2 regions of the Paenibacillus sp. DCT19 genome follow, and region 2 is predicted to be linked to the other one. Evidence: riboswitches for the same ligand, from Rfam matches in the RefSeq annotation. Region 2 holds a riboswitch; the other holds the start of a gene.

Region 1 (14,969 bases), 2.1 Mb from region 2:
AGTAGCAGTTGTAGCTATCGCTCCAGTTAGCAACAAAGATGCAGGTGTAACAGACTTGACGAAGCAACAATTGATCGACATCTTCTCCGGTAAAATCACGAACTGGAAAGACGTTGGTGGTGCGGATCAAGCAATCGTTATCGTTAACCGTCCTGGTAGCTCCGGAACTCGTGCAACATTCGAGAACTTCGCACTGGGTACAAAAGTAGAAGATATCCAAGGATCTATTCAAGAAGATTCCTCAGGTACAGTTAAGAAATTGGTTTCCGAAACGCCAGGAGCTATTGGATACCTTGCACTTTCTTACCTGGATGACAGCTTGACGGTTCTGAAATACGAAGGCGTAGAAGCATCCGTTGAAAATGTTGAAGCTGGAACATACCCAGTATGGGCTTACCAACACATGTATACAAAAGGTGAACCTGATGCAGCTACAAAAGCATTTCTTGATTACATGCTGAGTGACGAAATTCAACTGACAGACGTTAAGGAACTGGGCTACATTCCAGTATCCGGTATGAAAGTTAAACGCGATGCAACTGGCGCAGTGACTCAATAATCTTTGAACTTGCTCATACAGCGAGAGAGGCGGACTTAGGTCCAGCCTCTTTGCGCGGTTTATGAAATAATCCCATATTTTACATTAATTCTACGATGAAGGATGGTTGTTATGGAACAGACCGAAGGGGAACGGTAATGAACAGCAACATGAAACCTCGCCGGCCCTTGAGAGAGAAACATTACTGGGAAGATTGGACAGGTCGTATTTATACGTCGATTTGTGTTGTTTTTCTGATCGTTGTTATGTTTTCCATTGTGTATTTTGTGGCGTCCAAGGGTCTGACGACCTTTTTCCGGGATGGCGTGAGTTTACGTGAATTCATATTTGGAAGAACGTGGAATCCGTCTGCCGAACCATCAGCTTATGGAGCATTACCGTTCATCACCGGTTCCTTTACAACCACCTTGCTGGCGGCTTTGATTGCAAGTCCACTCAGCCTATGTGCAGCGCTCTTTATGACAGAGATTGTACCGGGCAAAGGGAAAAAGATACTGCAGCCTGCAATTGAGCTGTTGTCTGGGATCCCGTCCGTTGTTTATGGATTTATCGGTCTGAGTGTAATTGTGCCTTTGATGCGTACTCTTTTCGGTGGAGCTGGCGTCGGGATTGCTGCGGGATGTTTGGTATTGGCTGTTATGATTTTGCCTACAGTAACAAGTATTATGGCAGACGCTCTCTCTGCTCTTCCTAAAGGATTGCGTGAGTCATCCTATGCTCTAGGTGCTACACGTTGGCAAACGATTTATCGTGTCATCATCCCAACGGTTCTACCAGCCTTGTTGACAGGGGTTGTACTGGGGATGGCTCGTGCATTTGGTGAAGCGCTGGCTGTGCAAATGGTTATCGGTAACGCACCACATGTACCGACGTCCCTGCTTGAGTCTGCTTCAACGTTAACTAGTGTTATCACATTAAGTATGGGTAATACGACAATGGATTCAGTTCATAATAATGCGCTCTGGAGTATGGCACTGGTATTGCTCGTAATGACCTTTGTATTCGTTATTCTGGTTCGCTTGCTTGAAAGGAGAAACCGGGTATGAGAATGAAGGCCAAAACAGTAGATAAAATTGCTACCTATGTCATCGTTGTGCTCGCACTGTTCATCGTTGCATTGTTGCTTGGGTTACTTGGTTTCATCTTGGCACGAGGAATTGGCCACATTGACTGGAACTTCCTGACCAGTGCACCCCAGATGCTCAAAGGTGGAGGCGGTATCGGACCGCAGCTCTTCAACTCCATATTCCTGCTTGTGTTAACACTGATTATTACGATTCCGCTCGGATGGGGCGGAGGAATTTATATGGCGGAATATGCGAAGCCAGGACGCATTACAAGCTTCATTCGCTTGGTCGTTGAGGTACTGTCATCCTTCCCGTCAATCGTTATCGGTTTGTTCGGACTTTTACTCATTGTAAATACATTTGGCCTGGGCTTCTCTCTAATCTCAGGTGCGATGGCGCTTGCGATCTTCAACTTGCCGCTTATGGTACGTACGACAGAGCAGGCTTTCCGCGCAGTTCCTAAGGAACAAAAAGAAGCTGGATTGGCACTGGGCTTGTCCAAATGGAAGATCATCACATCCATCTTGTTGCCTGTGGCTCTGCCAAGCTTAATTACAGGTACGATCCTGGCTTCTGGACGGATCTTTGGTGAAGCAGCTGCCCTCATGTTTACAGCAGGGATGAGTAGTCCACCGCTCGATTTCACGGATTGGAATCCAACGAGCCCAAGATCACCGCTCAATCCATTCCGTCCAGCTGAGACGCTGGCCGTTCATATCTGGAAAGTTAACAGTGAAGGCATTGGTCCAGATTCCAAGGAAGTTGCAGCCGGTGCGTCCGCAGTCCTTGTCATTCTCGTGCTAGCTTTCAATCTAAGTGCACGCTGGATCGGTCGGGTTGTATACCGTCGTATGACAGCTTCGAAATAAGGAGGAATCTCACATGGCCATACCTTTTGGTACGGAACAGTTAAGCATATATTATGGGCATTTCCAGGCAGTTAAACAGATCAGTCTGGCATTCCCTGAAGCAAGCGTGACGGCGCTTATTGGTCCGTCAGGCTGCGGTAAATCGACGTTCCTTCGTTCTTTGAATCGGATGAATGATGAGATCGCTGGATCTCGCACAGAAGGTCATATCTGGATGGACGGCAAAGACCTGAACGAGCCGGGTACGGATGTAATCAAGCTTCGCCAAAAGATCGGCATGGTGTGGCAGAAGCCCAATCCTTTCCATAAGTCTATTTATAACAATATCGCGTTTGGCCCCCGCTATCGCGGTACGAAGAGTAAAAAGGCATTGGATGAAATTGTGGAAAAAAGCCTGCGTCGTGCAGCTCTTTGGGATGAGGTAAAAGACAGACTTAACGAGTCGGCCTTGTCACTATCTGGTGGACAACAGCAGCGTCTGTGTATCGCACGCGCACTGTCGGTTGACCCGCAGATTTTGCTGCTTGATGAGCCAGCATCTGCGCTTGATCCAGTATCTACGGGTAAAGTAGAGGAATTGATCTCCGAACTGAAGAAGGATCTACGGATCGTTATTGTAACGCATAACATGCAGCAAGCAGCACGTATTTCGGATTTTACCGCGTATTTCTATTTGGGTAGCATGATTGAACACGGGAATACAGAACAGATCTTTACGAACCCGGACAATCGCCTGACACAGGAATACATTATGGGACGTTTCGGTTAATCTCAATTGGAGTGGTTGGAGGACATCGGAACTAAGGTAGGATAGAACATATAGAGAAATAAGAGAGCATAATTCTTGGGTGAACGCGCCAGGGTTATGCTCTCTTTTATATATACATGGAAAGATACTTCAATATTTTCTGAAAATATAATATGGGAAAGTTTGCCACACTCAAAACAATCATGCTACGATAATTTGCAGGTAATAAAGCAATAAGGAGTGGTGATGAGAAGGGTGATTAGAGAATGAACAATATACACAATGATGATACAAGTGCTAAAGAGAACACAACAGGCGGCACAATAGAGGAGAGCGAATTAGTAGAAACCGCATCCAATGCTTCTAGTCCAAAATCACTAAAATCACAGAGCCTTCGACGTCTTCATCCCAAAGTAAAGCGGGCAACCGCTATGACATCGCTGATCACCAATGGAATATTGGGCGCTATAGCGGCTGCGTACTTGGTCGTAGCATTTAATCGAGATTGGACGTTGTGGCCAGGCTGGGCTGCGCTCGGATTATGCATCTTGTCCTTCATCTGGTTTGGCTGTGCTCTGCCAGCACTCCAATATCGTTATTTCAGTTTCCGAGTTGCTGAGGATGAGCTTGAAATTCATTCCGGCTGGCTGTGGATTACTGACACGATTGTGCCAATGACACGTGTGCAGCAGGTAGAATTGGAGAGCGGCCCGTTGCTGCGAAAGTATGGGCTGGCTAAGGTTAGCATCGTTACCGCGGCAGCTACACTTGAAATCGCTGGTCTGGAGCGTGAGGAAGCGGAGCAACTCAAAAGAAATATTGGACATTTAGCCAAGGTGGAAGATCGAGATGAATGAGATGAATGAAACGAGTGAAACAACGCGCCTACACAAAAGTTATATTTTATTTCCTTTGTTCAGTGTCCTCAAATCGTTACTTCCCTTCTTCGTACTACTAGTATTCAGAGGGCTGAATTGGAGCGAAATCCCTTGGTATCTCTATGCAGGAGGTATCGCGCTTGTTTTGCTGCCCTCTCTTCTATATGGCTGGTTGAAATGGCGGAAATTCAGCTATACCCTGCAAGAGGATCGCATTGTACTACGGCGGGGGATGTTTGTACGGGAAGAGAAGTCTATCTATTTTAGCCGGATTCATGCTGTACAGACACAGCAGCCGTTAATTCAGCGAATGCTTCGAATCGCACAGCTTAAGATTGAGACGCCTGGTGGTAACAAAGAGGCAGATGGTGTGTTACCCGCTCTCCGTGTTGATGAAGCGAAGCGAGTGGAGCGATGGCTGTATCAGAAGCGGACTGAGGCAGTGGTGAAGGAATCTGCTGTGAACAGCCCCGAACAACAGATGGAGACATCCAGAGTAGAGATAGGAACCCATGATGAATATGCCGGAATTAAACGTGAGCAGGGTACAGAACCCGGTCTAGGATCAGTTCATGAGACGGGTGCAGATTCTAGACCAAACAGGGTGGATGGCTTAGAACTTCTAGAACCTGTTCATGCGGAAGATCCTGTACAACAGGAGCCGCTCCTGCGATTGTCGGCGGGCAGATTGTTTGTGGGGGCATTGACGACCATGAATCTGCCGCTCCTGCTCGTTTTTGCGACAGGGATCTATTCCTTTGCAGATGATCTGCTACCGGATCATTTTTATCGACGTCTAGTGGAGGAAGCTGGGAGTTTGCCGGCCATTTGGTGGCTAGGTCTAATTCCTCTCATGTTCCTGCTGGCTTGGATTCTATCAGCGGTGTTATTCACGATTAAGTATGCTGGGTTCACGGTAGAGCGTGAGGGTGGTAACATCTCCATCGTCTCAGGTCTGTTGGAACGCAAAAAACATGTGTTTTCGCCTACCAAGGTGCAGGCAGTCGCCATTAGAGAAGGCCTGCTGCGTCAACCCTTCGGGTATGCGGAGGTTGAGATTTATGTGCTGACTTCCGAGAAGGAGAAAAAAATGATGCTTCACCCGCTGTTACCCATGCGTGAGGTGAACGAATTGCTGGCAAGCATCGTGCCACAATATGAATTACAAACAGATATAGCGCAGCCGCCGACACGGGCGCTCTGGTTGTTTCTCCGTTGGAAACTGCTGATTGCCCTGCTAGTTGGAATTGCCGGAACGATATATTTTGGCATGGTGGGCGTAGGGCTATTCCTTCTGCTGCCTGTGTTCGGTATGTGGGGATATGCACGCTACAAGGATGAAGGACTGAACATATATGAGAAGCAGCTATTGATCCGCCAGCGGCAAATCTCCCGTCTGACCGTGTTAATGCGCCGTCCTCATGTGGTTACAGTGAATACCATCGCAACATCCCGCCAACGTGCTAGGTCATTGCTAACCGTACAGGCCACATTGATGGTGAACCGTGGCGGCTGGAGGGCGACCTTCTTGGATCAAACTCATGCGGTTGCTGTTATGAATTGGATGCATCAGGCTTCTTTCTATTCAAAGTCGAGGGGGAAACGATAGATGAAGAACAGCCAGGAGAGGGTAGAAAAGTCTGATAACCAGCCTGGCGGCTGGAAGCATGCCGGACTGTTATTAGGTGGAGTGGGTATATCCAACCTGGGTGATTTTATCTACATTGTCGCTATCAACCTGATGGTGCTGAACATGACCCAATCTCCAGCAGCCGTAGCAGGGTTATGGATCATCTCGCCAATCGCTTCAGTATGCACCAAGTTCTGGTCAGGCAGTGTCATTGACCGCTACGATCAACGCCAGTTGATGATTGGGCAGATATCATACGGGCATTGCTGGTCGCGACACTTCCCTTATTTTCAAATCTGTGGATGATGTATGCTGTGATGTTTCTGATTAGTATGTCGTCCTCGATATTTGTACCTTCTTCCCAGGTGTACATTACTCGGCTGGTACCGGCTGAGCGGCGTAAGCGATTCAATTCGATGCAGGCACTCATTAGCTCAGGAGCTTTTATTACGGGGCCTGCTGTAGCTGGCGTATTATTGTTCTATCTATCCCCGCAGTAGCGATCTACGTGAATAGTGTTTCGTTTGCTGTGTCCGCTCTGATTCTTATGATGTTGCCGAAATTGGGTATAGGCGAGCAGCGTGGTGGGCCATCGAAATTGTCGCCGCGGATCATCGCTCAGGACTGGCAAGCCGTGCTAAGGTTTAGCCGCAAGAGTGGTTACGTTGTAGGGATTTACGTCATTTTTCAGATTGTTCTCGTCATTGGCATGTCGCTGGATGCACAGGAAGTCGTGTTTATTCGCCAGGTGATGAACTTGTCTGAATCTCAATACGGGGCATTGATGAGTGTTACTGGCGTCGGTTATCTAGTTGGTTCGCTGCTTGTCACCCTGTTTGCCAAACATATTCCGATCCGTCATATGATGGGGATCGGCGTGCTTATGGTTTCGCTTGGTTATTTCCTATTTGCACGTTCGTTTTCCTTCGAGCTTGCAGCGTTCGCCTTTATCTTGCTTGGGCTGTGCTCAGCACTTGCCAACACAGGCCTGATTACCTTTTACCAGAATAATATTCCGGTAGATCTAATGGGCAGGATGAGCAGTGTCATTGGACTGATGCTGAGCGCGCTTCAAGTGGCTTCTATTTTGATTGCAGGGGTAGTGGCAGAATATTTATCCCTTCGTCTTGTGTATACGGTTGTCTCAGCAGCCATGATGTTAGTGGCACTTATCTTATGGATCACCAGCTTGCTTCCTTCAAGAAGTTCGTATTATCAAGAGGCTGTGACGAAGAGTGCAACGATGAAGTAGGTTAGACTGATGCGGAGAACAACTGCAGAAGTGAAATGGCTCGACAAAAAAAGAAAGAAAGTAATAGTAAGTAAGTTGGGCATTGGTGTGTCCTATAGGGGAGAAGGTCTTGGACAGAAGGTTTTAGACAGAAGTTTGCCTTAACACCCGAACCATTGGACACACCTGAACATACATAGAATTAACAGCAGAGATGTAAACAAATGAATAAACATGAGTGCCGATGTGACAAAAGTTCACAGTAGATAACGCTTACATTTGATTTGAAGCTAACAAATCGTTAAGTTTATTGACATGAAACTTCCGGTCGATTAATCTTAATGAGTAAGAGTGTTTTTTCGTCGGATCACGATATGATTTAGCTTTAATGTCACTATTTTGAATCATAATTATCATCATTCTGATCTCATCAGAATAATTCCATACAGCGAATGATAACGAGCGGGAGAGACCTGAGTTGGCTAAGTAAGATGGCCTGCGATCAGGCACCGAAGGAGCAAGCTGCCTACGCACCCGGCGCGGCGGTTAATCTCTCAGGTAAATGTACCATCGTTGGACGCAACTCTGGAGAGTGCGCATGATGCGCCACCCAAGGGGTATATGATTAAACAGCTTGGTACAGTATGTGTAAGAACAAGGCATGCACTGTATCGACTGACGCTGTTGATCATGAAACTCTCAGGTATCGAGGACAGAGAGAGGGCTTAAGGCCTTCTTCTGTCCTTTTTTGATGTCATCATTCAGTAATAATGGAACGTTATGGTTAAGTATCTGGATGAACATGACGAATACAAATGGAGGGTTTTTGATGCGTTTTAAAGATGTTTTCTCAATTATTGGTCCATCCATGACGGGACCTTCAAGTTCACATACGGCTGGTGCGGCGAGACTTGGCAGAATTGCTCGTCAGTGGTTGGGTTGTACGCCGGAGCGCGCCCGGTTAACACTATACGGATCGTTTGCCGATACGTATCAAGGGCATGGCACAGATCTTGCGCTAATCGGCGGATTGCTTGATTATGCGACAGACGATCCGCGAATACCGGATGCTGAAGAGTATGCAGAGCAAGCGGGTATGGAGGTTGAGTTTTTCACAAGTGGCCTACCTGCTCCCCATCCCAATACGGTCAAAATTGAACTGTGGCACGGTGACCGTGAATGTTCATTGATTGGTGCGTCCATTGGGGGCGGCAGTGTGTCAGTGCATGCCTTGAATGATTTTCGCGTCCAGATCAGTGGGGAGTTCCCAACATTGGTGCTGCGTCATGCGGACAAAGCAGGGGTGCTTGCATCCGTGACGTCCACCATCAGTTCCTCAGGCGTGAACATCGGTTATATGCAGGTAGACCGGAAAGGTCGGGATGGTGAAGCATTGACTGCGATGGAGATGGATGGGGCGCCAGACCCGAATATGTTAAGCCGTTTGAAGTCGCTGGATCATGTGCTGGATATTCGTGTAATTGATTTGAAGAAGGGAGTGAGTCCAGATGCGATTTAAGCATTTGCATGAACTGAATACGATCTGCACGGCTGAATCCAAGACCATTGCTCAGTTAATGATTGAAGAACAAGTCCAAGAGACGAATACGCCGGAAGCAGATGTCGTGCAGCAGATGTCTGAATATTATCAGGTGATGAAGGAAGCGGTTCATAAAGGACTGAATGAAGATACAGTTTCGCGCAGTGGTCTGACTGGTGGAGACGGCAAGAGGATGGCGGAATACATTCGTAAAGGAGAGACTTGCTCAGGTGATGCTTCAGCACTTGCGATGGCATATGCCCTGTGTGTCTCTGAAGTCAATGCATCCATGGGGCGAATTGTTGCTACACCGACAGCGGGTTCGTGCGGCATTATTCCAGGTGTGTTCATCAGTTCACAAGAACGTTTTGGCTGGACTGACGAGCATCTGGTTAACGGACTGTTCTGTGCTGGGGCGATCGGATATGTTATTGCAAACAATTCGTTTATCTCTGGTGCTGAGGGTGGCTGTCAGGCTGAGGTAGGCTCCGCGATTGGTATGGCGGCGGGTGCTATGGTTGAGCTACGTGGAGGCACGCCGGAGCAGGTTGTTCATGCGGTAGGTTTGGCGTTAAAAAATACACTCGGTCTTATCTGCGATCCAGTCGCAGGTCTCGTCGAAATTCCTTGCATCGTCCGCAACGGACTGGGCGCTGTAACCGCTCTAGCCGCTGCTGATATGGCACTTGCTGGGGTGCGTAGCGCCATTCCATCGGACGAAGTGATTGATGTCATGCTTGAAGTGGGCAGTGCTATGCCAAGCAGGCACCGTGAGACGGCTCAAGGTGGACTGGCTCAGACCCCGACAGGACGCAAAATGATGGAGAAGCTTGCGAAACCGAAGGCAAAGCGTGCTCCGGAACCAGAGTTAGAAACAGACGGGGCAGCAGGTTCAACGTCAGAATAAAATTAAAATATGAAGAGGCGCCTAGCAGTGTAGTAACCTTCTGCTGGCGCCTCTTTGGCTTTCATGGGTTCGAAACGGAAAGCTGGTACGAACCCCTTATATTACTCCAGAGCCATGCTTAACACTGCATATCCATAAGCCGGAAGCTCAATCGCAAGTATGCCATCCTCCAGTGCGATCCGGTGCTTCTCGCCAAACAGCTCATTCCAATCATCTGTACTCGTCTCCAGCTCAACGATGGCCGTTTCTTCTGAGCGATTGAACAGAATTAGAATGCGCTCTTCTTCATCCTGACGTTCCATGACAAGCTGGCTGCCACCTTCGCGGGCTTGTAGGAATCGAATCGTACCTTCAGCACGCAGAGCAGGATGAGCGTGACGGAGCGCGATAAGTCTCTGATAAAAATCAAACAGTTCACGGTCTTGCTTTGCCTCATCCCATTCCATACATTTGCGACATCCAGGATCATGATCACCGTCTAGTCCAATCTCGTCTCCGTAATAGATACACGGTGCACCCATGAAACTAAATTGGAATAATGCAGCCAGCTTCATCTTCCGTTGATCCCCTTCACAGAGGGTAAGCAAGCGGGGTGTGTCGTGGCTATCTAATAAGTTAAAAGCGACCTCGCTCGCCTGATGAGGATAGCGGGATAATTGACGACCAATAGAATTAGCAAATTGCTCGGCATGCATTGTATTTTTGACAAAGAAATGATTGACCGCTTCGGTAAACGGATAGTTCATCGACGCATCGAACTGATCACCCTGTAGCCATGCAGACGATTCGTTCCACACTTCGCCAAGGATGTAGGCTTCCGGATTGGCAGCCTTCACAACCCGGCGGAAATCTCGCCAGAAGGCATCATCTACTTCATCGGCGACGTCGAGTCGCCAGCCATCGGTGCCTACCTCTTTGATCCAATACTCGGCAACCTCCAGCAAATAGGCTTTCACCTCGGGATTCTCTGTATTTAGCTTTGGCATATGGGCTTCGAAGCCAAAGGTCTCATACGTGGGAATGCCATCCTTCACATCCAGCGGAAACTCATGTATGTGGAACCAGTCCTTATATTTGGATTCTGCGCCGTTCTGCTGTACATCGACAAACGGTGCAAATGTCTTCCCGGCATGGTTGAATACCGCGTCCAGAACGACACGGATTTTACGTTCATGGCACAGCTTAACAAGCCGTTTAATAGTATCTGCATCTCCAAAGTGCCTGTCTACCCGCATGTAATCCTCGGTATCGTATTTATGATTGGTTGTCGCTTCGAAGATCGGTGTGAAATAAATCGCATTAATGCCAAGCTCGCTGAGATAATCGAGGTGATCAATGACGCCTTGTAGATCACCGCCGAAGAAATTAAACGGTGTCGGCTCGCCTCCCCAAGGCTCGACCTTCTCTGGATTAAGCTCAGCATTCCCGTTTGCGAACCGTTCGGGGAAAATTTGATAAAACACGGCATCTTTCACCCAAGCAGGTGGCGTAAATACAGCACCTTCATGAATGTATGGGAACTGAAACATTCGCCCCGGCTCATCGGGTTCTTCCTCTTGGAAGTCGGTTTCAGTCATCCAGATTTGTTCGGTTTCACTTTTGAGGAGAAAAGCATATTTTAGACGGTGATAAGGAGGGCGTACTTGCCCTTCATAATAATCAAACATCGAGTCCGATGTATACTTCGTTAGAGGGATCAATTCTTTTGTTTGTTCCCAAGCGTATTTGTCCCCAGTCAGGGCGTGTACCTCGGTGAGGTCATTCTTTTTGGCACGTAGACGCAAGCGAACGGTATCCTTGTCATAGGCATAAGCCCAATTGCGTTTGGGTTGATGATAGATGGCTTCCAGCAGCATAGTAAGTATCCTCCCGTCGTAACACACAGCGTATGTTGGCATGTTGGATCGTAATCCCTCGAATGTGGCTGATTACTCTGCATGATGCAGAGCATCACTTGTTTATGTAACATTTCCCAGATGAGTGATTAGGTTATAATGGAATGTAGAGGGACTCACTGTACCCCGATGTCATGAATTTGTATCTATTTAATGCAAGAAGCTTGCCTTGATCGTTCAGATTCAAGAAGCTGAGAATGATCGAACAGCATCTAATTGTGCTTCAAATATATTTAACCCAAAGGGTAAAGAAGGGAAACGAATCGAGCGTATGAAGCCGAAACTATTATACATTGAAGATGAGATCGAAATTGCGACATGGGTTAGAGCAGATCTGGAAGAACGTGAATATGAGGTCATCTGGTTGGAAAGTGGTGAAGGTGCAACGGAGGCGGCCAAAGGCTGCGCTCTGATTATTCTTGACGTCATGCTTCCGGGTCTGGATGGATTTACGGTAGGGCAGCGACTCAAAAAAGAACATCCTAGCATTCCAATTGTCATGCTCTCGGCTAGAACGTCTATTGACGATAAGCTGCATGGACTTGATTTTGCCGATGATTATGTCACGAAGCCTTTTCACCCGGACGAACTAGCCGCTAGAATAGAAGTCCAATTGCGTAAGGCTGGGACGAATATTACTGCGGATGAAGTTGTGAAGCTTGATCATCTGTCCATCTATGAGAAGGATAATCGGATTGTGAATGAGCTTACGCAAGAGGAAGTCATTCTATCTGGGAAACAGTTCCATATTTTTGCGTACCTGCTCAGGCACATGGGCATGATTCGAACGAAGGAGCAAATCTATGAAGCGGTCTGGAATGAGTCCTATCTGGATGGAGACAAAACATTAATGGTACATATTCGTCATCTGCGTGAGAAATTGGAACGTGACCCAGCCAATCCGACCATCATTCAGACAATCCGTGGTGTCGGTTACCGCGTGAAGAAGCCATGACATGGCGAGTAGGCTCACGCAAAGGCAAGAAGCAACAAGAGCAGGAGTCTGTGAAAAAGAAAAAGCTCCGTTTCGGACGTTCCTTAATGTCCCGTTATATGTTTCTTATTTTGGCGGCCATTTTATTCGTGCCTGTCGTTCTTCCAATTACATCTATTATTTACGTGGTTGTGGTGAACAACAGTTATAACAATGATGCACCTTATGGTGACGTAAACCATATAAGCAATCTATGGTCTAAAGAGGCAATGAAATTAGGCGAGGCCAGTTCAACCGAGGTTGATCAACGGATCAAGCAGCTACATAACAGGTATCCCAAGTCTTCCATGTACCTGGTGGATGAACGTGGGAATACAATCTTTATGTTAGCAGGCGAAGGCGTAACTCTGTCAGAAGTGACGTCAGGCGATACGGTCATGAAGACGCTGCGATGGACATTGGATGACGGAAAGAGCGTCGTGACGCAAGTTCCAACCGTGTGGGATGCGGCGAGTACATTGCAATTTATGAAGGAAGCGACGTATCGAGATCCGCTCACGGTGGTTTCTTTTATCGAAGGCGGCGATCAGGACAAGGGAAAAGGCTTCATGGTAATTGAAGTTCCTCGTTACTTGATGCAAAAACAACAAAATAACTGGCCGATGGAGCTCCTGTACCTTGGGCTATTCATGGCCATCATCTTTCTATTCTTCATTCTGATGTCGATTCTGTTCTTCGCTCGTATTCGCAAGCGGTTAGTCCGTTTACAGACGGCAATGATGGCACCAGGCAAGGAAGGCATCCCGCTACCTGTTGATATCCGACGAGAGGATGAGATTGGGCAACTGGAGGAGTCGTTCAACGATATGATACGTCAGCTTACAGATAGTCGGCACCGGGAGAGAGAGGAAGAACAGCTGCGCAAACGTCTCATTGCGGGGCTTTCCCATGATCTTCGCACACCGTTGACGGTTATTCGAGGACATATGCACGCTCTGCACAAAGAGCAGCTAAGTCATACGGGCAATAATTCATTACTGCGCATGGAAGCGAAGATGGAGGATCTGGGTGGACTTATCGACAACATGTTATCCTATAACCTGCTGACGAGTGGAAAGTATACGTTGAAGCTGGAGGAGAAGGATATGCTGCGGATCGTCAGGGAAGTAGCTGCGGCATGGTATCCAGTCTGGGAGAAGGAACAGTTCGATATCGACATTGATCTACCGGACGAGCCCCTACTCTGGCAGGTGGATGAACAGGGCATGCGCCGTATTCTCGATAATCTGTTTCAGAACATTGTTCGATATGCAGCAGTAGGCAAATATATTGGCATCTCGACAGAGCAGATTCAGGGACAGACGGCACTACTTATTCAGGATCATGGGCCAGGCATGCTGGAGGATACAGGTACGAAGGGGACTGGGCTTGGTCTATCCATCGTGGATCTGTTGGTTCGTGAGATGGGTCTCCGCAAGAAGGTGGACAGTTCAGCAGAAGGGGTTCGAATCTATCTCTATGGCGGCTCAGGAGTGAAAAGTGATAAAACTGATTTTTAAACTAAACTTAAACTTCAGATAACGTTGATTTTAACCTTGGCGGGTTACGATGTTATCCGAGGTGATTAAACAGTGAGTGATAACATTATTCAAACGGCTAATCTATGGAAAACATATCGTAATCGAGCAGCAGTACGTGAGCTTGACCTGCATATCAAAAAAGGAGATATCTACGGCTTCTTAGGTCCGAACGGTGCGGGCAAAACAACAACGATTCGCATGCTACTAGGCTTAATTAAGCCAACAAAGGGTGTTATTCGAATCTTCGACCAAGATATTCGCAAAGATCGCATGGACATTCTGCGGCGTATAGGATCACTTGTTGAGTATCCTTCGTACTATGGTCATCTGAATGCGGTGGAAAATCTGGAGGCATTGCGCCGGATTATTAACGTGCCGAAGTCGAGAATTGCAGAAGTTCTGTCCATCGTGGATCTGACTCGGGATGCCAAACGTCCAGTGAAGGGATATTCTCTGGGAATGAAGCAGCGTCTGGGTATCGCGAGCGCCTTGTTGGGTGAGCCTGAGTTATTGATTTTGGACGAACCTACGAATGGGCTTGACCCGGCAGGTATTCAGGAAATTCGAGAGCTGATCAAACGTATGCCGCTGGAACATGGTATTACCGTTCTTGTATCCAGCCACTTATTGAGTGAAGTAGAGCAGATGGCGAGCCGAGTTGGCATTATCCGCGAGGGTAAGATGGTGCTGCAGGATACCATTGCTAATCTGCACAGTCAAACGGGCAGTTCTATTTGTCTGACGGTGTCCGAACCGGAAGACGCGATCAAGCTCGCTAGAGAGCAGGGGCAATTCGGTCAACGACAAGGTTCTGTGCTAACGTTCCCGTACATGGATAATAGCGCTATCGCATTATTAGTAAGACGTCTAGTTGAGCATGACCATGCCATCTATCGTGTGGAGGAACATCGCCAATCGTTGGAACACCTGTTTATGCGGGTGATTGGTGAGGGGGCGACCGTATGACGGGACGTGCTTTATCATCGGATTGGCTTAAGATTCGTGGCAAGGGCATCTGGTTTCTTGTATTCCTAGCTCCGATTGGTCTTACACTGATGCAGGCGTTGAATTTTGGATTACGATTGGATTATCTAAAAGGTGTTTATGGCGGAAACCTATGGGAAGGTCTTC
Region 2 (14,969 bases):
GATTCCGGTTGTCGTAGTTGGTGTAATTTTGATTCTAGGTTTGGCGTTCTGGGCAAGATACAAGACGGTTGGACCAGACGAAGCGATGATCGTTACGGGTTCATTCCTGGGAAATAAGAATATTTCTGAGGATGAGTCAGGTCGAAAAATTAAAATCGTTCGTGGTGGCGGTGCATTCATTCTGCCTGTGTTCCAGCAATCTGAGTTTATCTCACTGTTATCCCACAAGCTGGATGTTTCAACACCTGAGGTTTACACCGAGCAGGGTGTACCGGTTATTGCAGACGGTGTCGCGATCATCAAGGTTGGAGGCGCTGTAGAGGACGTTGCTACCGCAGCCGAACAATTTATCGGTAAACCGGTAGAATCGCTTAGAGGCGAAGCACAGGAAGTATTAGAGGGGCATTTGCGGGCTATCCTCGGTACAATGACTGTAGAAGAAGTATATCGGAACCGTGATCGGTTTGCACAAGAGGTTCAAGGTGTAGCCGCAAGAGATTTGAAGAAAATGGGTCTACAGATTGTTTCATTTACGATCAAAGATGTCCGAGATAAACAAGGTTATTTGGATGCACTCGGTAAACCAAGAATTGCTGCCGTTAAGCGTGATGCTGAGATCGCAGAAGCCGAAGCAATGCGGGATGCTCGTATACAGAAGGCAAATGCGGAGGAACAAGGGCAAAAGGCAGAATTGCTACGTGATACCAATATCGCTGAAGCTGCGAAGGAAAAGGAACTGAAAGTTGCGGCATTTAAGCGGGATCAGGATACAGCCAAAGCGGAAGCCGATCAGGCATATCATATCCATGAAGCGCGTGCTAGACAAACGGTAGTAGAAGAGCAGATGAAGGTTGAATTGGTTCGTAAAGAACGCGAGATTGACTTGCAGGAAAAAGAGATTACCGTTCGTGAGAAGCAATATGATGCTGAAGTGAAGAAAAAAGCAGAAGCAGATCGTTACGCGGTAGAGCAGGCGGCGGAAGCAGACAAAGCGAAAAGAATGCGTGAAGCGGATGCCGTGCAATACTCGATTGAGACACAAGCGAAGGCAACTGCAGAACAGAAACGTCTCGAAGGTCAGGCTGTGGCAGATGCAGAGCGTGCTAAAGGCACAGCAGATGCTGAAGTTATTCGTCTGCGTGGTCTTGCCGAAGCGGAAGCAAAAGAGAAGCTGGCCGAGGCTTTCCAAAAGTTTGGCGAAGCAGCCGTGCTCGATATCATTGTCAAAATGCTGCCTGAACTGGCTGGTAAAATTGCAGAGCCAATCTCGTCCATTGATAAATTGACGGTGGTAGATACGGGTAAAGGCGAAGGAGCAACACGTGTTAGTAACTATGTAACAGAACTGATGGCAACAGCTCCAGAGATGTTGAAAAGTGTGTCCGGAATCGATGTAGAGCAGTTGATTAAAGGCCTTACCAAAACCAAAACAGCTGCACCAGTTGCTGTGCAACAGAGCGATTCTGCAACGCCCCCGTCCATCGTTGATAAAATTGTGGAAAAAACGAGAACTGATGAGTAAGTATCACAGGTATTTTCAGAGGTGAGCTCTATTGACCTTGAGGCGAATTTTTGTTACTTTTTAAGCAAGATGTCCGGCGCGGTTTGCCCGCTCCGGATGTCTTTTCGTTTGTAACAGGGTGTGACTTCATTATGCCCAAGATGGTGTGAAAAAAAGAGGTGCAAACAATGAGCAGCCTGCATGTAGATAAAGCGCTAAACAATAATGTAATCATTGCACAGCATCCTGAACATGGGGAAGTCGTCGTCATTGGTAAAGGCATCGGCTTTAACCGCAAAACAAGTGACAACATCCCACTCATGGCTGTGGAGAAAATGTTCATTTTGAAGAATCAGCAGGAGCAAGAGCAGTACAAGCAGCTTCTTCCACAAGTGGATGAAGCGTTGATCGAGATTATTAACGAAGTCATTACGTATATTGCTGAACGTACGGATGTTCCATTAAATGAGCATATCCATATTGCATTAACTGATCATATTTCTTTTGCTTTGAAGCGTAAGGAACAGGGAATCGTCATTCAAAATCCATTTTTGTATGAAACACGCGAGATCTATCCGGAAGAATATCGTATGGGTGAATACGCAGTTCGTCTGATCAAAGAGAAGCTGGGCGTTGATTTGGGGATGGATGAGATCGGGTTTATTGCCCTTCATATCTATAGCGCTATGACGAACCAGAACATATCCCAAGTGCGAGAGCATTCTCAATTAATTACGGATCTCGTGAGCCTTGTCTCGAAGCAATTGGACTACTCGTTTGAAACGGAATCGCTGGATTATTCCCGTTTATTAACGCATCTGCGGTTTGCTCTAGAGCGTATTCGTCGTGGAGACAAAGTCGAAGAGCTTCATAAATTGGATTCTCTTTTGAAGTTGGAATACCCTGAAATGTACTCGCTTGCATGGAAGCTGACGAAAGTGATGGAGAAAAGGCTGAATCTGCCTGTGTATCCAGCAGAAGTGGGTTATCTTACCATTCATCTTCAGCGGTTGTATCAGAGGAAAGAAGAAGAGAAGAAGTGATATATTCCCACATGTGGAATAGTTTTTGGGAATTTACCTGTAAAGGCTTGCACTGCAATTAAAGTGATGCTACAATAATTTCCGTAATCAAGCAATTGAATAACATAAGCGACGTGTTACTGACTCGATCAGGCATGAGTTATTAAAGTGTGATTGTTCTTACCTTAACCCGGGTATGCTATACCCGAAAAGGTTAGTTCGATTCCTTTATTAATTCATGCTTTTTTTGTGTCCCCTTGCTCGCACCAATACTGGAGTACAAAAAGTACGTAGCAGGCATATGGAGTTCGGCAACGCTGACCTCATTCTGACAGGATTCACAGAACCACTAGAATTCTCGTTCTTGTTTGGCCTCCGGGTGATCATTCGCAATTCAATCTCAAGATGCCAGGATGTGAAGAAGTAACCATGGAAACTACAGCGGGCGGAGGTGCGGGTTTGATAGACGACCTACCGCATAATATTCTTGCTGCATTTGGTGGACAACAAAACATCAAACATCTGGATGCATGTATTACTCGCTTGCGGATTGAAGTGAATGAGAAATCGAATGTAAATAAAGATCGTTTGAAGCAATTGGGTGCATTTGGCGTGCTAGAAGTGGGTAATAATGTACATGCCATCTTCGGTACACGTTCAGATACGATTAAATCTCAAATGCAAGACATTATCGCAGGACGTACACTTGTTCCAAATTCGGCTGCTGATGTGAAGCCAACGCCAGATGAAGAGAAGGCGCAAGGAGAGCAAGGTGAACGTATTGTTGCAGAAGATATCGTCATGCCAGCTAATGGCGAGCTGCTGGATATTACGAATGTACCTGATCCGGTATTTGCCGAGAAAATGACAGGTGACGGATTCGCAATTCTGCCACATGATGGAACGATAACATCGCCTGTGTATGGTAAAGTGTTTAATGTATTTCCAAGCAAACATGCCGTAGCCATTATGTCTAACGGTGGTAAGGAAGTGCTTGTTCATATAGGTGTTAACACGGTGAAGCTGAAAGGTCTTGGCCTCAACGTGCTTGTTCAGGAAGGAGACTTGGTATCGGCAGGACAGCCGATTATGGAAGTCGATCTGGAGTATGTGAAAGCGAACGCTCCATCGATTATCTCACCAGTCATTTTCACCAACCTGCCAATAGGCTCTACAGTCACTCTCAAGAAGAGTGGCGTGCTGAAGATTGGCGATCAGCCAATCATTGAGATAAAATAAGAAGTGTTACGATGATGGCAAGCAAGTGTAAATATATGCAATGCCTAAAAAAACAAATTGCGAAAGTGAGATGATTGTAATGCAACAAACATTCAGAATTACAGACGAAGATGGTATCCACGCACGTCCGGCGACAGCCTTGGTAAATACAGCAAACAAATTCAAAGGTGCAGAATCCTTTGCAGAAGCTAACGGTAAAAAAGTAACATTGAAATCCATCCTGGGCGTTCTTTCCCTTGGTTTGGAGCAAGGTGACACAATCAGCATCATCGTTGAAGGTGAAGGCGAAGCAGAAGCGCTTCAAGCTTTGACTGACGTTATGGTTAACGAAGGGCTGGGCGAAATTAATGCTTAATGTTTCCGGGATCGCGGCTTCGGCGGGTATTGCTATCGCCAAGGCGTTTATCTTGGAGCATCCTGATTACTCTGTAGAAAAACGCCAAATTAACGACGTTGACGCAGAGATCGCGAAACTCGACTCAGCTCTGGGTAAATCCCAGGCTGAGCTTGAGGCGATCAAAGAGCGTACTTTACAAGAGCTTGGCGAGAAAAAAGCTGAGATTTTTGCTTCGCATTTGCTCATTCTGAATGACCCGGAATTGATAGATCCGGTTAAAGCTAGTATTGCCGATAACATGATTAATGCAGAATATGCATTGAATGAAACGGCATCTCAATTTATCTCCATGTTCGAGAACATGAAGAGTGCATATCTTCAAGAACGTGCAGCAGATATGCGCGACGTTACCAAACGTGTGCTAAATCACTTGCTTGGTATCGACTTCATGAGTCCGGCTGAGATCAATGAAGAAGTGATCGTGCTTGCGGAGGATCTGACTCCTTCCGACACGGCTCAACTGAATCGCCAATTCGTTAAAGGTTTTGCAACAAACATTGGTGGACGTACTTCTCACTCCGCAATCATGGCGCGCTCGCTTGAAATCCCAGCTGTCGTTGGAACAAAAGACATTCTGGCTCAAGCGAAACAAGGCGATCTGATTATTGTGGACGGGCTGGATGGTCATGTCTTGGTTAATCCTACAGACGAGGTTGTTGCTGAATACCGCGCCAAACAGGAGCAGTATGACGCACAACGTGCGGAGTGGAGAAAACTGCGTGACGAGCCAACCGTAACTGTGGATAACGTTCATGTGGAACTCGCAGCAAACATTGGTACTCCAAATGATGTTGCTGGCGTTCTAGAGAACGGTGGAGAAGCTGTAGGTCTTTATCGTACTGAGTTCTTGTACATGGGCAGAGACAAACTTCCTTCTGAGGACATCCAGTATAATGCTTACAAAGCTGTATTGGAAAAAATGGAAGGCAAACCTGTCGTTGTTCGTACACTCGATATCGGTGGAGATAAAGAGCTTCCATACCTGGATCTGCCAAAAGAAATGAACCCATTCCTCGGCTTCCGCGCAGTTCGTCTGTGTCTGGATCGCCTGGATATCTTCCGTACACAATTGCGTGCATTGTTGCGTGCAAGCGTGCATGGTAACTTGCGTGTCATGTTCCCAATGATCGCAACACTGGGTGAATTCCGTGAAGCAAAAGCTGTCCTGCTCGAAGAGAAGGACAAGCTCGTTGCTGAAGGTATCGCTGTTTCAGACAGCATCCAACTCGGAATCATGGTCGAAATTCCTTCGACTGCAGTTCTCGCGGATCAGTTTGCTAAAGAAGTGGATTTCTTCAGTATCGGAACGAACGATCTGATTCAATACACGATGGCTGCTGACCGTATGAACGAACGTGTATCTTACCTGTATCAACCATACAACCCTGCGATTTTGCGCTTGGTTAAAATGGTCATTGATGCAGCTCACCGCGAAGGAAAATGGGTTGGCATGTGTGGAGAAATGGCGGGAGACGAAACCGCTATTCCATTGCTGCTCGGTCTTGGACTCGATGAGTTCAGCATGAGCGCAACATCCATTCTGCCAGCACGTAGCCAAATCACGAAATTGTCCCGTGCGGACATGCAGGAATTGGCTGCAAAAGCATTGGATATGCAAACGGCTGAACAAGTCGTTGAATTGGTTCAAAGCATTCAAGCGTAATTTTGCCGGGGTTTCCTCCGGAGCTTAAAGGTCTTCTTTTTCCGATTAAAGCTGCTACTAGCAGCATGTTGCCGGTATCTACTTAACCAGTGGATACCGGCTTTTTTTGATTTAAGCAGGGAATTGTTGCGTTGGAGGTTAGTCTGGATTTAAACCTCAGTCTGAAAACTGAAGGGGACTGTATTCTTGAAATTGCGAGGTGGGACTCTTTAGTGCATGAATACGGAATGCGTCCTTCATAAGCTAAACTTTACCTTTTGTAAGGGAGAGAGCTAAGTGCGGTGTAGATGTAGATGTAGATGTAGATGTAGGTGCCAAGCTAACTGGTCTAGAGTGACAGGTGCTGAAAATTAAGTGTAAATGTTGAGAGCTAATGGCAAGACCAAGTGCAAGTGCAGGAGCCGGAGTAGGTGCTAAGAGTTAAAAGTGCTGATAGCTAGGCTAAGTTCCGAGAACCGAGAACCAAGAACCAAGAACCAAGAACCAACTGCAAGTTCAAGTGCTAAGAGCAAAAGTGCGAATAGTTAAGAGTTAAAGCTAAGTGCTAAGTGTTGAGTGCAAGTTCCAAGTTCTAGGTTCCAAGCATGAACTACTAGGAGGTGAGTAATAGGCTCTCAGCTCTAAAGAATCTGAGACGCCTTATTCTGGGGTTTGAAGCGCCCGCAGAAATCTAAAGAATCTGTGACACGCTATATAAGAGAATATAAGCTGTTTTTCATTATAATGGCGGGAATTTCGGGGAATAACGTGTCTGGTGTTCCTAAGAATTGAAAAAGTAAGCCTGGAGACCAAATAAAGTGTCATGGATTCCTTAGAACATCTTCTGGGTCAGCGCTATCTGTCACAGGCATCAGTCGATATAAGTTTCGGCAACTACGACGAACGCCACCATGTGATTCGTAAGCGAATCTAGACTCCAGCACTATAGACTCCGCCAAAGTTTTTTACAGTTTACTTGAGTTCAAGAAATGTTTTAACAGAAATGTGGCGCTAAACAATAGTAACCGTAAGAAGGGAAAAACAATTGAGCAGCACCAATAGTAACCGTAAGAAGGGGAAAGCAATAGAGTGGCTCAATAGTAACCGTGAGAAGGGGAAGAACAATTGAGCACCAACAATGGCGCACGTAAAAGAAAAGCAACACAAAAGCTCTTGCGGATGTTCGATCTCGCAAGAGCTTTTGTGAGAACAATGATTTACTCAGGGTACATTCTATAACCCGAAAGAAGTAGGTTTTGCCAAATTATCGTTCCGTAAGCAGCAGAGTGTGCCACATTTTCGTTCCAAGCCAGGAACTTTTCCACAGACCTACCAGCTACGTCAAGAGATCGTGACGCAGACGCAGTATGGCGGAAAGGCAGTGAGAAGTCACTGAAAAGACAGTGAAAAGACAGTGAGAAGTTACCGAGAAGCTACTGGGAAGCCATTGAGAAGCCACTGAAAACTCACTGAGAAAGCTCACCCAAAGCTCACGGGAAGATACCCACAAGTGTGATTACACACAAATTCAAGTAAGATTCAAGAACGTCCTAACTGCAAGCACAGTTCAATACAGGTTTACGAGCAGCGGTTGTTTCGTCCAGACGAGTTACCGGTGTGCCGTAAGGGGCGTTAAGAACTAATTCAGGTGTTTCTTCTGCTTCCTTCGCAATGCGGATCATCGTATCAATGAATCCATCAAGCGTTTCTTTGCTTTCGGTCTCGGTAGGCTCAATCATGATGCATTCCTCCACATTGAGTGGGAAATACACAGTTGGTGGATGATAGCCAAAATCAAGCAACCGTTTGGCAACGTCCAATGTCCGAACACCATATTGCTTCAACCCGCGACCAGACATCACAAATTCATGTTTACATACACCTGGATATGGAATCTCGTAATAAGGTGCGAGACGTGCCATCATGTAATTTGCATTAAGCACAGCACATTCGGATACACGTCGCAGTCCCTCAGGACCATATGTGCGCATGTAAGCATAAGCACGTACCAAGATACCGAAGTTGCCATAGTACGCTTTGACACGTCCAATGGATTGATCGCCTTCATAATCCAGAGCATAAAGGCCTTGATCGTTTTTGATTACCATCGGTTTAGGCAGGTACGGCACGAGACGGCTTTTCACACCGACAGGGCCAGCACCAGGGCCACCACCACCATGTGGGGTACTCATCGTTTTGTGCAAGTTCAGATGTACGACATCGAAGCCCATGTCTCCCGGACGGGTAATGCCCATAATGGCATTGGAATTAGCACCATCATAATACAACAATCCGCCTGCCTCATGCACAATGGAAGCAATCTCCTGGATATCCTTCTCGAACAGACCAAGCGTATTAGGATTGGTAAGCATTAATGCAGCCGTGTCATTACCCACTGCCCGCGGAGTGCATCCAGGTCAACAAGACCATCAGCACGGGAAGGAATGGTTACAGTTTCGAACCCGGCAACTGTTGCACTAGCTGGATTTGTACCATGGGATGAATCAGGCACGATGACTTTGGTACGTACTTCACCACGACTTTCATGGTAGGCTCGAATCATCATGAGCCCCGTCCATTCGCCATGTGCGCCGGCAGCTGGTTGTAGAGTCACGGCATCCATGCCGGTCAGACCAGCAAGGTCATTTTGCAGCGTGTACAGCAGCTCAAGAGCACCTTGAATGCTAGACTCATGCTGATATGGGTGGATTTTGGCGAATCCACTGTAGCGTGCAACATCTTCATTGATTTTGGGATTGTATTTCATCGTGCAGGAGCCGAGCGGGTAAAACCCGTTATCTACACCGAAGTTACGACGGGAGAGAGCTGTATAGTGACGAATCACATCCACTTCGAATACTTCTGGTAACGCAGCCGCTTCTGCCCGCAGCATTTCCCGGGGAATCAAAGCTCCGGGATCTTGGCGAGGCACATCACATTCCGGTAGGGAATAAGCCACACGTCCAGGGCTGCTCAGTTCAAATATGAGTGTTTGCTCAGGAGCAGGAGATGCTGTCGATGCTGAACTCGTTGATTCTGTGTCGGTGCTTAGCGGCGATGTACTAGAATGCGCTAACTCGGTTTGTCCTGTTGCTGTCTTCGTTTCTTGAGTCACAACGATCCCTCCAATGCTCGTGCGAATTCGTCAATTTCTTCCTTGGTGCGTCGCTCCGTTACTGCGAGTAACATATGTCCAGCGAGTTCGGGATAATCCCGACCGAGTTCGTATCCACCGATAAAACCTTTATCCAGCAACTCTAGTTGCAGGGCATCGACGTTTGTTCCTTCAGGCAACTGAATGACAAACTCGTTAAATGTTGGTGCGTTGAAGGTTGCTTTTACACCAGGTATAGCTTTGAATACTTCAAGTGCATAATGACTCTTCTGCAAATTGAGATCCGCTACATCGATCATGCCCTGTCTTCCCATTGTAGACATGTATACGGATGCGCTCAGTGCAAGCAATGCTTGGTTGGAACAAATGTTAGACGTCGCCTTTTCCCGGCGGATATGCTGTTCGCGTGCCTGTAGTGTTAGTACGAAGCCACGTTTGCCGTTACGATCAGTCGTCTGACCTACAATTCGGCCAGGAATACGGCGCATATGAGCCTGTGATACAGCAAAATATCCACATGTTGGTCCGCCGAGAGATGCGGCGATCCCCAAAGGTTGAGCGTCACCGACAACAATGTCAGCGCCAAGCTTCCCAGGAGCCTCTAACAATCCTAGTGAAAGTGGATTCGCACTTACTACAAGCAGGCTTTTGTGTGCATGAGCTAGGTCAGCTGCTTGCTGGATAGGTTCAACGGCACCGAAGAAGTTTGGGCTTTGAATCATGACTGCAGCCGTTTCTTCCGAGATGGCGGCTTGTAAGGCATCCCAGTCAGTTACGCCATTTTGATACCCGATCTCGACGATATCCAGACTTAGACCATGAGCATAGGCTTTCAGTACCTGACGTGCTTCCGGATGAACGGTACGAGATACGATCAATTGTTTACGGCGAGTAGCTGCTGCTGCCAAATTCCCTGCTTCTGCAAAAGCGGTCGCACCGTCATACATACTTGCATTGGCAACGGCCATGCCTGTCAATTCGCAGATGTATGATTGAAACTCAAATATTGCTTGAAGCTCGCCCTGACTAATTTCAGGTTGGTACGGTGTATATGCAGTATAGAATTCCGAACGGGAGATCACATGATTGATGACAGAAGGTATATGATGGTCGTAGATGCCTGCACCAAGAAAACTTGCGTGTGTCTCGAAGTTGGCATTGGCACCAGCTTGTTTGGACATATGACGCGTAAGTGCATATTCATCTAGCCGAGAGGATACGGGTAACTCACCCTGATAACGAATCTCCTGCGGGATATCTCGGAAGAGGTCTTCGATCGTTTTCACACCAACTGTTGCCAGCATAGCGCTCTGATCCTGCTCGGTCATAGGAATGTAACGGTGCTTGGTCATGCTTGATCAGCTCCTTGAGTAGGTGTCTTAGGCGTGCGTGTCCGTTTATGAAAAGGGGTCTTTACGACCTCGGCTTTTAGCTTTTTGCCGCGAATCTCAATCTCCAGTGGCGTACCTAGTGCAGCATATTTACTGTCAATGAGGGCTAACCCAAGATTCCTTTTTAGCGTAGGTGATTGTGTGCCTGTCGTTACTTCACCAATCTGTACACCATCTGCGTAGAGAGGGTAATGGGGACGTGGAATCCCGCGCTCCAGCACTTCGATGCCGACTAATTTGCGAGCAGGCCCGTCATTTTTTTGCTGTGATAAAACGTCGTGTCCGATAAAAGGCCCGGAATTCAGTTTCACAAACATGCCAACCCCAGCCTCCAGCGGGGAGATCGTGGGTGACAGTTCCTGCCCGTACAATGGCAATTTTGCCTCAAAGCGTAGGGTGTCCCGTGCACCAAGTCCAGCCGGAACCAATCCGTGTTCTTCCCCTGCCTGCATCAATCCATTCCACACCGTAGCAGCGTGATCTGCTCGAACATACAGCTCAAAGCCATCTTCGCCGGTATATCCAGTGCGGGATAACAGCAATTTTACACCGCATACTTCCGTATCCTGTACAAAACGAAACGGCTCAATGGTAGCTACATCAATGTCCGTAACTTTTTGGAGAATATCAACAGACAATGGACCTTGCAGTGCTAGAAGAGCAGTCTGCTTGGAGTCATTTGTCATGGTTACCCCAGGGGCGAGATGTTCCACTAGCCATGCCCAATCCTTATCGATGTTGGAGGCATTAACAACTAACATATAGTGCTGTTCCTCCAGTTTATACACCAGTAGATCATCGACCACACCGCCATCGGGATAACACATCAACGTATATTGTGCCTGACCCGGAACAAGTGCGGTTACGTCATTGGTGGTCATGTGCTGCAAAAAAGCCTCCGCTTGTTCACCTTGTACGGTGAATTCGCCCATATGGGATACATCAAACAGCCCTGCACGTTCACGAACTGCTTCGTGTTCCTTCTGAATTCCGCTAAACTGTACCGGAAGCTCCCAGCCACCAAAGTCAATGCAACGTACGCCTTCGTACTGTTGATATAAGGGAAAGAGTGGAGTTCTAAGTAAATCGGACATCAAATCACCTCTTCATTAGCCGTCAAGCGGCTGAATGTGCTGCATATGGATTAATGTTGAATAGGCATGATCGTTATTAGAGTGGTATAAGTATTTTGAGTAATGAATATAAATCGTACGTAAAATCGTACTTCTGAGATCCGGTTATGCTGCACGGTTTGGTTGCTGTGTTTATCTTTTTTGGGAAAAAGGAAAAGGACAGGCCAAAGAACCGGCATGCCAGAAGCACGCTGTATTCTTAGGCTCTGTCCTTGGTACCTGAGAGTTACCCCGCCGCCAATGCAGCAGGTTTCCCCTTGGGTGATCTTAACGCCCGTACCGGGCGGGTAGATGCTCTCCAGAGTTGCGTCCCGTAAAAGTCCTTTTGCCTGAGAGATTCACCGCCCGCTTGTCGGGTGGTTTACTCCTTCGGCGTTACCGCATGAACATCCAGATCCAGATGCTTGGGTAATCTCTCCCTTTACATTCATCCGCGATATTGCACACAACGAAAACAGTTTTACTCCTTTCATTAATACGCGAATTGCCTGCTGATGTCAAGAACAATGTCATCTGATTTCAAAGAAAGACGAATAATTTAAGCTTATATGCAATTTAATGTTCGTTTAAATAAAAAGAGTGCGCTTACTATTCCAATAATAACTAGTATATGTAAGTTCGTATTTAGATGATCTCGCTTTTGATCAGAAAATATGAACAAATTGTAAGGTATCTTGACATTTGATTCGAAAATATCATACGCTATGTTCTGGGAAAAGGGATTTGGCCAAAGAACGCATGCACTCATTAATGAAAAGCGAGGCGGATATCGATGAGCGAATTGAAAAGTGATTTCCTGTACAGTGAAGAGCACGAATGGGTGCAGACCGTAGGGGAGGATACTGTACGTATTGGTATTACCGAGTTCGCACAGCACCAGCTGGGTGACATTGTGTTTGTTGAATTGCCTGATCTTGAATCCAGTGTACAAGCGGAAGAAAGTATTGGTACGATTGAATCCGTCAAAACGGTTTCGGATTTATTTTCACCTGTGAGTGGCTCCATTATTGCGATCAATGATGCGTTGCAAGACTCACCAGAGCTTGTGAATAGCTCTCCTTATGAAGAAGGATGGATGATTGAGATCCGGGTGGATGGCGATTTGAGTGTAGCCTTATCCAAGCTGATGAACGCGGATGCTTATCGCAAACACACGGAAGAATAATATGTTCTGAAATGGACTTATTAACATATGTTTGAATCGATTTCATAATATCTTATTTGGTGCTGCAAACGCAGCCAGATATAGATCAAAAATCAACCTTTAGTGGTTATAAATGGACTCATTTAATAACATATAGAGTGTTGCTTTATATCATATTAACCTGTGTGAGCGAGATGCTTGCACAGTTTTTTTTGTGCTCTCTGAGGATTGTAGTGAATGACAACTCACACTGATTTTGGTTGTTAATTGTCTGATTGAATCCAGTTCTGGATCAGAAATTGGTTCTGGAAGTGACATAAGTCATAGGCGAAAAAATCCTTGTGTATCAACGTATCCAGCCATTATGCATAGACAAACTATGATTACATAACCTAATGTTGTCATCATTGTTCATGACGAAAGTACGCTTTCATTTTATTGAACAGGAGAGCATTCTCGCTTAGGATTGCAGCAGGGGCAAAATGATACCCCTTTCATTTTCATAATGACTTGATCCAAGGAGGATATAACAATGAGTAATTTGGACCAAACGTCCAATTCTAAAGGTGGGCTACGGGTAGGTGTACAGCGTTTTGGCCGATTCCTGAGTGGTATGGTCATGCCGAATATGGGCGCCTTTATCGCCTGGGGATTAATTACGGCTCTGTTCATTCCAACAGGCTGGTACCCAAATGCGACGATAGAACAGCTTGTGGGACCGATGATAAACTATTTGCTCCCACTATTAATTGGTTACACTGGCGGTACAATGGTGCATGGACAGCGGGGTGGTGTCGTAGGTGCCATAATGACCATCGGGGTCATCGTGGGTAGCGACATTCCGATGTTCCTCGGAGCCATGATTGCCGGACCGCTGGCAGCATGGATCATCAAGAAGTTTGATAAATCCATCGAAGGTAAAATTAAAGCTGGATTTGAAATGCTGGTTAACAACTTCTCCGCAGGTATTATAGGTGGAATCTTGGGAATTGCTGCTCTCGTGGGCATCGGGCCTGCTGTAGAAGCTGTTAGTAAAGTATTATCTGCCGGAGTACAGGGGTTAATGAATCTGGGCTTGTTGCCACTGGTTAACCTGATCATTGAACCGGGTAAAGTATTGTTCCTGAACAATGCGATCAACCACGGAATTCTCACACCGATTGCAACAGATCAGGCAAGAGAATTAGGGCAATCTGTATTATACATGCTTGAATCCAACCCGGGTCCGGGACTTGGTATTCTGCTTGCTTACTGCTTCTTCGGACGCGGTATGGCTAAATCTTCTGCACCAGGTGCGGTTGTTATTCATTTCTTCGGGGGAATACATGAAATTTACTTCCCTTACATTCTGATGAGACCGATTCTAATTCTTGCCGCAATTGGCGGCGGTGTTGCGGGTACATTAACATTTATGCTTACTGGAGCAGGATTGGTGTCAGCACCATCACCAGGTAGTATTATCGCTTATTTCCTTCTAACACCAAAAGGCGGATATCTCCCAATGCTTGCAGGGGTGCTTGTAGCGGCGGTAGTATCCTTCCTGATTGCAGCAGTATTGCTGAAAACCGGTAAACAAAAGGACGAAGATCTAGAGGCTGCATCCAGCCGAATGAAGGATATGAAGAGTCAAGGAACTACGCCAAATGCTGCAATTACGGCTAATGGCGGTGAAGAAAACAAAGTTGCGGATCGTACTGCTTCTACAGTGAAGACAGATGTGAGAAAAATCGTCTTCTCTTGTGACGCAGGCATGGGATCAAGTGCAATGGGCGCTTCCATTCTGCGTAAGAAAATGAAGGCGGAAGGGATTGACGTTGCGGTGACCAATACCGCAATCAGTGAGATCCCGCAGGATGCAGATGTGGTTATTACACAGAAAACATTAACCGATCGTGCCCGTTCCGTTGCACCAAACGCAGAACATATATCCATTGACAACTTCCTAAAAAGCCCGGAATACGATGCGCTCGTTGAACGACTGAAATAAATCGGACGCATTCGTCTTCTCTGAGCCGGAGGCTAGAGATATGAGTATTACCAAAAGACAACGTGAAATCGTGGAGTTTCTGCTGGAGCATCCACAAGAAGTCACTGCTGGTGAGATCGCCGTTGAAGTCAAAGTCAGTACGCGAACAGTTCACCGAGAGCTTCAGATGATTGAACAGTGGCTGGAACCTTTGGGTATGAGGCTGGAAAAAAAATCAGGAACCGGTATTCGAATTGATGCCGGTTCCGGTAATCTGGCCGTATTGCGCCAGCAATTAGAGGGTAAGGAATCTATTGAGTTTACGCCGGAAGAGCGTAAGCTCTTCATGCTTTGTATTTTGCTGGATGAGTCGGAACCTGTAAAACTGCTTGCACTAGCTTCAGATCTGAAAGTGACAG

Evidence for each region. Region 2 has a riboswitch for glycine ahead of gcvT (glycine cleavage system aminomethyltransferase GcvT). Riboswitches for the same ligand answer to the same signal wherever they lie in the genome.
Region 1: another riboswitch for glycine. It lies ahead of sdaAB (L-serine ammonia-lyase, iron-sulfur-dependent subunit beta); the one in region 2 lies ahead of gcvT (glycine cleavage system aminomethyltransferase GcvT).

Annotation. Positions count from the first base shown of each region.
Region 1 covers NZ_CP029639.1:488,331-503,299, forward strand. The annotation lists gene DMB88_RS02260 (phosphate ABC transporter substrate-binding protein PstS family protein) at 1-559, shown strand, start outside; gene pstC (phosphate ABC transporter permease subunit PstC) at 697-1,605, shown strand; gene pstA (phosphate ABC transporter permease PstA) at 1,608-2,495, shown strand; gene pstB (phosphate ABC transporter ATP-binding protein PstB) at 2,509-3,264, shown strand; gene DMB88_RS02280 (PH domain-containing protein) at 3,510-4,100, shown strand; gene DMB88_RS02285 (PH domain-containing protein) at 4,093-5,730, shown strand; gene DMB88_RS02290 (MFS transporter) at 5,731-6,057, shown strand; gene DMB88_RS02295 (hypothetical protein) at 6,069-6,251, shown strand; gene DMB88_RS02300 (MFS transporter) at 6,260-7,003, shown strand; glycine riboswitch at 7,436-7,561, shown strand; gene sdaAB (L-serine ammonia-lyase, iron-sulfur-dependent subunit beta) at 7,812-8,501, shown strand; gene sdaAA (L-serine ammonia-lyase, iron-sulfur-dependent, subunit alpha) at 8,491-9,429, shown strand; gene DMB88_RS02315 (alpha-glycosidase) at 9,531-11,285, opposite strand; gene DMB88_RS02320 (response regulator transcription factor) at 11,596-12,279, shown strand; gene DMB88_RS02325 (HAMP domain-containing sensor histidine kinase) at 12,276-13,817, shown strand; gene DMB88_RS02330 (ABC transporter ATP-binding protein) at 13,890-14,804, shown strand; gene DMB88_RS02335 (ABC transporter permease) at 14,801-14,969, shown strand, end outside.
Region 2 covers NZ_CP029639.1:5,035,016-5,049,984, reverse strand. The annotation lists gene DMB88_RS23080 (flotillin lipid rafts scaffold protein FloT) at 1-1,522, shown strand, start outside; gene DMB88_RS23075 (glucose PTS transporter transcription antiterminator GlcT) at 1,690-2,544, shown strand; partial or broken gene DMB88_RS23070 (glucose PTS transporter subunit IIA) at 2,814-3,762, shown strand; gene DMB88_RS23065 (HPr family phosphocarrier protein) at 3,842-4,117, shown strand; gene ptsP (phosphoenolpyruvate--protein phosphotransferase) at 4,110-5,822, shown strand; partial or broken gene gcvPB (aminomethyl-transferring glycine dehydrogenase subunit GcvPB) at 7,352-8,787, opposite strand; gene gcvPA (aminomethyl-transferring glycine dehydrogenase subunit GcvPA) at 8,913-10,268, opposite strand; gene gcvT (glycine cleavage system aminomethyltransferase GcvT) at 10,265-11,401, opposite strand; glycine riboswitch at 11,748-11,871, opposite strand; gene gcvH (glycine cleavage system protein GcvH) at 12,213-12,605, shown strand; gene DMB88_RS23035 (PTS mannitol transporter subunit IIBC) at 13,117-14,571, shown strand; gene DMB88_RS23030 (BglG family transcription antiterminator) at 14,612-14,969, shown strand, end outside.